Regions from separate parts of the Litchfieldia luteola genome, predicted to be linked through region 1. Evidence: riboswitches for the same ligand, from Rfam matches in the RefSeq annotation. Region 1 holds a riboswitch; the other holds the start of a gene.
What was found. A riboswitch is a leader RNA that binds a small molecule or an ion and turns the genes downstream of it on or off. The one in region 1 is predicted to bind cyclic di-GMP.
Positions count from the first base shown of each region.

Region 1 (4,571 bases):
CCATTTATTTAACCGCTTTTCTATTGTGACTTGTTTCACCCTTCCACGAGAAAAAACCACCTGAAAGTTGAGATATCTCATTCATTTTATGTCTTTTCATAATTAAGCGAGCTGCTTGTTTACTTCTAATTCCTGTTTGGCAGTATACGACAATCTCCTTGTCAGTAGGAACATCCACTTTACGCCATTTAAGCTTAGATAAAGGGACATTTATTGCACCTGGGATGTGTTTTACATTGTATTCATACGGCTCTCGAACATCAATAATAGAAAGGGATTTTGTAGATTCTATTTTATCCTTCATTTCTTGTTCATTTAAATTACGTAATCCTTTGACAGGCTTAAAACGATATACAGCAATTCCAATTAATAATCCAAGTAGAACAATGTTTATTATTGTAGAAAAATCCACGAAGCCACCAACCTTCTTATTTTCTTCTATTTTATCATTATTTTATAACACCTTCTATGAAGAAGTTTTAGGACGTGTGAAGACACAACAAAGGTGGCCCCCGAAAAGGCCACCTTTTTATCGTTTACTTAACTTTCTAATGATCCCATTACCAACTATATAGAATGAAAGAACAGTTAATGAGATTACAAGGATCCCACTAAATGGAACAATTTGATGGGAATAAATATCCCTTTGGATATTATCTAAAAGGTTTGGCCAAGATTCAGAACCATTCACAATGTTGAAACCGCCGAATTCTCCTGGCTCAAATACAACATTGATAAAGATTCCAATAACCCCTAACTGTGCAATCAAAAACAGCACTCGCCCTAGTTCATTAACAATTATCGTCACCAGTTGTGGACTTAAATTTGGTAGTAGGTATTTCTTAGACAACCCTATAGGACTGTTACCTACCACTATTCCCGCTTCATAATAATTTGTTTGTGTAATACTTACTACTAGTTTATGGACTGTCTCTCCTACTCTTCCTACCTCAAGTATTGCTAGTATAACAATGAACCAAAAAGGTCGATTTGGTGAAACAAGGAAAAACGGAATTCCAATGATCATTGCAATTAGAAAAATCGGTGGGATATAGGAAAAGAGTTGATTCCAAATGACTAAAAGTGCCTTTATCAATCGACTGTACGCTGCGCCAAAACCTAAAATAACCCCTAAGAGCATTCTGATAATCACAATACTAAAAATGATAATCATTGTTTCTCTTGCACCCATTACTAACCTACTTAACAAATCAACCCCACGGCTGTCGCTTCCTAGAAGGTACTCTTTTGAGGGTGGATATGGGGGTACAATAATCGTATTATCTTCTAAAAACTCAAACTTCTTTTCCGTTAATTCACTGTCAATAAATGGTGTATAAGGACCTATAAATGCAATTAGTATAATCAGGGCTAGTATGGTTACCCCTGCTAAAAATGTAAACTTTCTCATATTCCTGTTCCTGTTCCTTTCGGTGAAATCAGTGAATGAATAATTTTGAAGAAGGTATTAGCAAAGAAAATAATGAGAGTAAACATGATTACAAACCCGAATTTCGCATTGATATCTGCTCTTAGAAAATGGAAGGCAGCACCACGATAGTTTGACAGATATTCTACAATAAATAAATTGGATAAAACATAAAGTGTTAATGTGTTACTGTTCACTACTATTTTTTGGAGTGCATTTTTTAACATATGTAAATTAACGATTTTGAAATAACTTACTCCTTTAGAACGTGCTGTATTAATGTAATCCATTTTCTCTTCTTCTACTAAACTTGTATACGTAATATTTGCAATAAAAAACAAAGGGTAGATTGCTAGAAAGATGATACCCACAATTTGATTATCTATCTTTTCATGTCCATATAAGTCAACGTGTGGAAACACTCCGATTTGATATAGAAACATTAGTAATAATTGTAGGAAAATCATAAAAAATAAATCAGGAATCGATAACATCATCCAAGTTGTACCACTCCCAACTCCGACTCTTTTTCCCTTCACTAAAAAATCAAATACCCCTTTAATAATTCCGAAAAAGAAGCCTATTAATATTGCCGGAATAATTAACTTTAAGCTTCTAAGTGTCATTTCCATAACATGTGTTTCTATGGTATCTCCAGTCTTATAAAGACCTAATCCTCCGTTTTCCTCCAAGGCGATGAAGAAGTCTTTTACATTTGTGATATGGTCATTAAAATTATAATGATAAACTGCATCTTCAAGTTGCCCAGTTGTATCTGCAACAAGGCTATAGTCTCTTGGAATTAAGATAATAAGTAATAAAAAGCATGCAGCTAACATCCATAACACAAACTGTTTTATCACCCCGATAACGATGTCTTTCATCTTGCTCCCCCTGTTCTAAAAAGCTAAGTTCACTTTCTATCTAGCTTAGCTTTATATAAAATGCCTAGTCTGCACTGGCTGATTCTTCAATAATGCCCTCTTTCGTGACACGGTAATGCAGGATTTGCCCATTTTTTACATAATAAATTGAAAACACATCAACAATGTCATCGTCTCCAAATTCTACAGTTAATTGTGCCTTCATTTGCCCACTTTGAAGACCTGAAACATCAACTGAAATGACACCTTCTTCATAGACGTAATTTTCGTTTGCAAAATCATATCTCCAAACTAGATATTGATTCGCATTAACTGATACAGCAGGTTCTCCGTAAAGGTTCTTTATTTCCTCTTGATTTAGACCAAGTAAATTTTCACCTTTAATCGAATCAACTAGACTTTCTTCGGGTTTTTCTTCATTATCCTTGGTATCTTTCGTATCCTTTTTATTTTCCTCATCCTCAGTTTTTGAAGGATCTTCCTTCTCTATCTCGTTACTAGGAGAAGATTCACTAGGGTTAGGCTCGGTTGGACCATTCGCATCAGTAGACTGCTCTTTATTACTGCAAGCAATTAAACTCGCTATAATTAGTCCAATGACTAAGAATTTACTCTGTTTCAAAGCTACACATCCCTTGTTAGTTTTATTTCTTGTTATACTATTTAAATATATTAATTTTCAAAATTAATTAAAATTTTTTAATAGTTAACATTTTATATTTTACAAACAAATAACAAAAAAAGGAAGTGATTTTCACAATTATATTTCAATTTCATTACAATTAATTTACAAAAAAACTCTCAATAAGTGTAAACATCACTTTTTGAGAGTTTTTTTGTTAACCTTGTTTATTAACCGGTACAATATTGTCAATTTCATTTAGTAGATAATGTTCTACCATTTTAGTATCTTCCTTGTATATGAGAAGGCTTTCTCCATTGAATTGAACGATTCTGCCAAGGACTTCTTTGCGACCTACTTTCTTTAATACCACTTCAATATATAGTAACTGATTATTGTTAACCCAGTTTTGAATTTGTTCATTGAACGTATCCATCTTTAATTCCTCCCTTTGCTAGCTCAAACAGATCTGGATTGCATTGTGTATTATGTCTTCTGCGAAAATTAGCACACTTATATAAAGAGGATGTTTTACTAATAAAACAAAAAACCACCTTTATAGGTGGATTATGTCGTAAATGATCCATCCCACGGCGACCCGGCTATCATAGCAAAAGATTGCGTTAGACCCGAAGTTTTGCGTCCCTACCTTTCGATAGGTTTGCCATTATCAGAGATAAGTTTTAGCATATAATATTTAATTTTAACATTATTTATAGGGAAATAAATCACTCCAAAATTAACCAATCCCCTTTTAATTCTATTTCCAACAAAAATAGCCCCACAAGATGAATGTCTTGTAGGGCTATTTATTAGTTTTCCTGAACTTCTTTACGATTTTTCTTGAACATCTTAGATAAGACTTCATATACGATAGGAACAATAATAAGTGTTAATAAGGTTGAACTTGTTAGTCCACCAATTACTGTTATTCCAAGTCCTTTAGAAATCAATCCGCCTCCACCCTCAGAGCTGATTGCAAGAGGTATCAAGGCACCAATTGTAGCAATTGCAGTCATAAGGATTGGACGAAGACGTGTTGCTCCTGCCTCTAGGATTGCTTCACGCATCGATAAACCATCACGTTCCATATGAATAATACGGTCTACAAGTACAATAGCATTTGTTACGACAATACCTATCAACATTAATAGACCCATCATAACAGAAACTGAAATTGTTTCACCTGCAATCAATAAGCCGACAAAAGATCCGATAACAGCAAATGGTAGAGAGAATAGAATAGCAAATGGAGCCACACCCTCTCCAAAAGTCACAACCAGAATGAAGTACACAATCGCAATAGCTGCAAGCATCGCTAGCCCAAGCTGCGTGAATGTCTCATTCATATCAGCTGCTACCCCAGCTACACCGACAGTTACACCCTTTGGTAAATCTAGTTGATCAATTGCTTTATCTACTTCATTAGTTGCTTTTGAAATATCATCACCAATAATCGTTCCTGATACGCTTGCATAGTATTCACCTTTACTACGAGCTAGTGTATTTAGAGTTGTGCCTTTTTCCACAGTTACAAGGTCTGAAAGTGGCATCATTGTACCAAGAGCAGTCGGTACTTGTGTTGCTAGTATATCATCAATTGACTTCGGCACAGCCGCTTGTTCCTGTTGTAGAA
Region 1 covers NZ_JAGGKM010000013.1:13,156-17,726, reverse strand. The annotation lists gene J2Z26_RS21405 (rhodanese-like domain-containing protein) at 5-412, opposite strand; gene J2Z26_RS21400 (ABC transporter permease subunit) at 530-1,411, opposite strand; gene J2Z26_RS21395 (ABC transporter permease subunit) at 1,408-2,313, opposite strand; gene J2Z26_RS21390 (hypothetical protein) at 2,378-2,935, opposite strand; gene J2Z26_RS21385 (hypothetical protein) at 3,153-3,371, opposite strand; cyclic di-GMP riboswitch class I at 3,525-3,611, opposite strand; gene J2Z26_RS21380 (efflux RND transporter permease subunit) at 3,748-4,571, opposite strand, start outside.

Region 2 (4,571 bases), on a different contig from region 1:
TGATAGAAAGTGTTACAAAAAAAAGCTTCGATAAAGATGATTGACTTAACATCCAGTTTACGAATCCAAAGAGAGCTCCAACGGAAAAGAGACAACCTAATAATACGATGATTAACTGACTGACAGGCTGTTTAGTAAGCATTTTAATAATCAACTAATTTTTCCTCCTTTTACTTGCAAGAAACCTTCTTGAAGAGCAAAAAGAACTGCTTGTGCACGATTGGACTGACCTGTTTTCTTTAATATATTTGAAACATGTGTCTTGACAGTAGTTTCAGATATATAGAGTTTTTTTGCTATATCAGCATTATTTAAGTTTTCAATAATTCCTAAGAGTACTTCATGCTCCCTTTCTGTTAATTTATATTTATCTATAAACTGATCCTTTTTATTTTCATTAGGCTCGTTAATTTTAGGTTGGAAAATTGAGTAACCGTCCATTACCATTCGGAGTGTATTTAATATTTTATCTGGTGATGTATCTTTCATAATATAACCATTAATTCCAGCCTTCATAGCCCGATATATATCTTCACTGTCATCAAATGCCGTTAATACAACAATCTTTATATTAGGTAGTTTCTGCTTGATCTTAACAGATCCGTTAATGATAGATGATCCAGGCATCTTTAAATCGGTTAAAAGAAGATCCGGCTTTGTGCGTATTGTTTTTTCCACTGCTTCATCACCATTACATGCCTCTCCGACAACTTCAAACTCCTGTGAAGCACCCAACAATATTTTTAATCCATCTTTTACAATTTGATGATCGTCTGCCACAACCACTCTATGCATAAGCCCTACTCCTCTCTCTCGGTATAAAGACAAGGACAGTAGTCCCTTTATTGGTTTCAGATTTTATTGTTAAGGTTCCACCAAGCTTTTCTATCCGATCAACCATACCGCCCAAACCGTAACTATCCCTCTTACCTTTTGATACTGCTAGATTTTCAATTCCCTTACCATTATCCCGAATCATGATTTTCCATTGTATACTTGAAACTTCAATAGATACTTGTAATTCAGAAGCATTGGCGTGTTTAATGACATTATTAGATGCTTCTTCAATCAAGTGAAAAATGGATTCCTCAATTTCAATCTTCTCCTCAGGTATCCAACCACTCATGATAAATCGTGGTTCTATATCCTTGTTTTCTGTTAATCTTTCAAGTAGATTTTCAACAGCATGAAATAAGTGAAACTGTCTTTTCTCATTCTTTAATTCCCCAATGTAGTTTCGAATACCTTGGTGAGTCTCTTTTACCTGAGTTTCAACACTATTTAATATGGACTCTAGCTCTCTCTTTGTATCTTCTGGGAGTTTATTTTTGAGTTGGAATAATTGAATTGAAATAAAAAATAGCTGTTGTGCTATACCATCATGGATATCTTGGGCAATTTTATCTCTTTCTTCTTTTAGTGCTTTCTTTTTCACTTCTTCTACTTGCTCAAGATTAGTTATTTTAATTTGCACCAATTGACTAATTAGTTTTGTGTAGATTTTTGTTGCCATAGATACTTGATTTGATCCCTCAACTAAAAGATATCCCCAATTCTTATCATTAAGAGCGTGAACATAAAATGTTTTTCTTTCACCACTGTAAGATGAAATATTTAAGACCCTACTTATCTTGGCTTGTCCGAATTGTTGAACTAAGTAATTATAGTAGTAATTTTGCTCCCAACTGTTATTTATGTGAGTGGCATATATGGGGTTTAGGCAAAGATAGACTTGTTTTTTTTCTACCATTCTAGAAAGTAATTTTTCATAAGATGGCAGTTCTTCACTTCCTGTAAATGAATAAAAATGTACAAGTTTTTTATAATGTTTTGATATATACGTTGAGTATAAATTTAGCGTAAATACCATACTATAGAATACAATTAGATAGAATGTATAATCTACGTTTTTAGATAAGTATAGTCCAACTGACACCTGATACAGACTACTTAAAACTATTGGAAGAAGTAACAGGAATATGGACGTTATCAGGTAGTACTTTTTCCAAGCGAAAAAGTTCTTAAACCAAAGTAGACTAGTAATTGAGTAATATAAAAACGGACTATCTAGTCCTCCGGTTTGCCAAAGGAGAAAGAGATTGGCACACAGATCGATTGTAATAACTAGCATAACAAGTATTTTATTTGAAAATTTTTTATTTATTAGTACACTATAATAAAAGTTAATGACCACTATTAGTAGAAATGACAGGTCAATTACTCCATCACCATTTGTGTAGGTCAAAAGACCTGTGAACAGGAGTACCCATCTTATTCCTATTACGAAAACATTTAGCTCTTTATATAAAGTAGACACACTTAATCCCCTACTTTTCTACATTTTGTAACCAATACAGAGACAGTATATCAGAGTAAACTTCAAAAAAATGTCACATCTTGTCGTAAGGAAATATTACTATAATCTCATACTGAAGTAGGAGGGGATTAGCACCTAAGGATGGTATACAATTGGGTAAGTTTGTAATAAACTGTTAGTAATTACAAAAATACGGAAATATACTTAAATTATATACATATAATTTATATTAAGAGGAACGCGAGGAGATACGACCTTTATCTGGGCACCTGGGTCGTATGGAGCAATTGGTGCAACCGACCTAATCAGACTACCTTCATTTGAAGAACTTGATTAGGTTTTTTTATGGGATGAAGGGAGGAACTTGAATGAAACGTTTGTTGATTGCAAGTGTATGTGCATTAGGAGCTACAGGATTTTTGCACCAAACTTATAGCTTTTCGACTGCAACAATTAATAATAGTACTGCATACTCAGTAGTTGATGAAGAAAATGCCCTAATTAGTATAAAGGCTGCTGATTATAACTTTGAAGCAGAAAATAACGGTAGTAAACCAGTAGAACCTACACTAACCATTAAAAATAACAGTTCTAAATCCATCTCTCTTGGCAATTTAAATTACATGAGTGATAATTTGTTGTTCACATGGAAGTTGCACAATATCGTAATACCTGCAGGTGAAGCAGAGACTGTATCTTTACTAGTTGTTAATACAGAACCGAGTGTAAAGTTAGAAGATAGTCTATATACTCTACCATTGCCATTCGAATGGGATGGTGGTGAGGCTATCATTAATACACAAATCTTTATAAAAGCTAAATCTAAAGTAGAGAAATCTAACAAAGAACAAGACAAGAAAAATTCAGGAGATCCAAAAGAAGAGAATTCTTCAAATGGCGAAGAGGAATCAATAGGTCAGAACGCTTTAGATGAAAATAAAAAAACTAAGCACGAATTCAAATCGGGTATCGATTTTCTAAAGAAGGATAAAGAAGAAAATAATTCGGGATTCACTAATTCTAAGGATATACATAAAGAAGAGTGAATCTTAAAAGTTATCGTTCAAAATTTATAGCTTAATGGTTAAATACGATAACGCTTCAAGGAGATGACGTTAAGTGAACTTAGAAACGCAAAAAAGCACCTTCAAGCCCGCCAGAAAGAAGGGCTTTTTCATTTTGGTTTCAGTCTGGGTTATACTGCTTTTTACCACTTTTTATACTTTAGTAACTCCAACCACAATAAAGCAAGAAACACTAGAAAACCTAATTCAAGACAAAACAATCTTTTCATACTCGGTTGATAGTAAACCAAGCACGCTCTACCCTGAAGGGGGACTTATTTCTCCTCCACCTAAAGTTGTGATTGGTTCAATCACTAATAGCATAGATTTATCAGTTGATAAAATAATTGTATCGAATGAACCTATACAAGTAGAAGGTACATACAAAGTAATATTAAAAGTCATTGCTGAAGAAATATGGGAAAAGGAGTTTAATCTAGTAGAAGAACAAGAGTTTAAAACTGAGGGCATAAATCTTGAGTTAATTAATGAAACTTTTAAGGTTGATCCACAGGCTATTCAAGATTTTATTGAACAAACAGAGAAAGAAGTAAAAGTTAGTGGTAAGTATAGTGTTCAAGTTATCCCAGTTGTTGAAGGTTTTATAACATATCGAGATAATGTCTATGCTTTAGATAAAGAAGGTAGTGTCTTATTTAATTATCAAAGTTATTTATTTAGCCTACAAAATGAAACACTTGAATTTGATAACGTAAGTGAAGTCATGAATACAATAGAACACTTGCGCAACTTTCAGTTATTTGGAATTCAGCTAGAGTGGGTTACGCTAAGATTGGCACTATTGATAATAACTCCACTTCTTTTTATTCCCATTATGTTATTATATCGAACTATTAAACCATTAGGACTACGTCAGTGGATTACTACAAAAAGAGATAGAAAAAAACATATCGACAATAAATATAAATCACATATTATTCAATTAACAGAAAAACCTGATATGGAAAATATGAAACCACTTCACGTTCCAACAATTGATGATTTAATTAGGTTAGCGGATGAAAAGGAACTGTCTGTTTTTACATACAAAGAGAAGAAAGATCAATCTATCTATTTCATATTAGATGGGAATTTTACCTATCTCTTTAAAAGTAGTTTAGCTACCTCTCATTCTAGTGAAATGGAGGAATTATAAATGAGTAAAGTGTTAATAATTGATGATCATCCTC
Region 2 covers NZ_JAGGKM010000005.1:137,595-142,165, forward strand. The annotation lists gene J2Z26_RS15285 (HD-GYP domain-containing protein) at 1-154, opposite strand, end outside; gene J2Z26_RS15290 (response regulator transcription factor) at 151-795, opposite strand; gene J2Z26_RS22435 (sensor histidine kinase) at 788-2,317, opposite strand; cyclic di-GMP riboswitch class II at 2,544-2,628, shown strand; gene J2Z26_RS15300 (hypothetical protein) at 2,686-3,363, shown strand; gene J2Z26_RS15305 (DUF5305 family protein) at 3,437-4,537, shown strand; gene J2Z26_RS15310 (response regulator) at 4,538-4,571, shown strand, end outside.
Region 2: linked by a shared signal. The riboswitch ahead of J2Z26_RS15300 (hypothetical protein) and the one ahead of J2Z26_RS21385 (hypothetical protein) in region 1 are both predicted to bind cyclic di-GMP.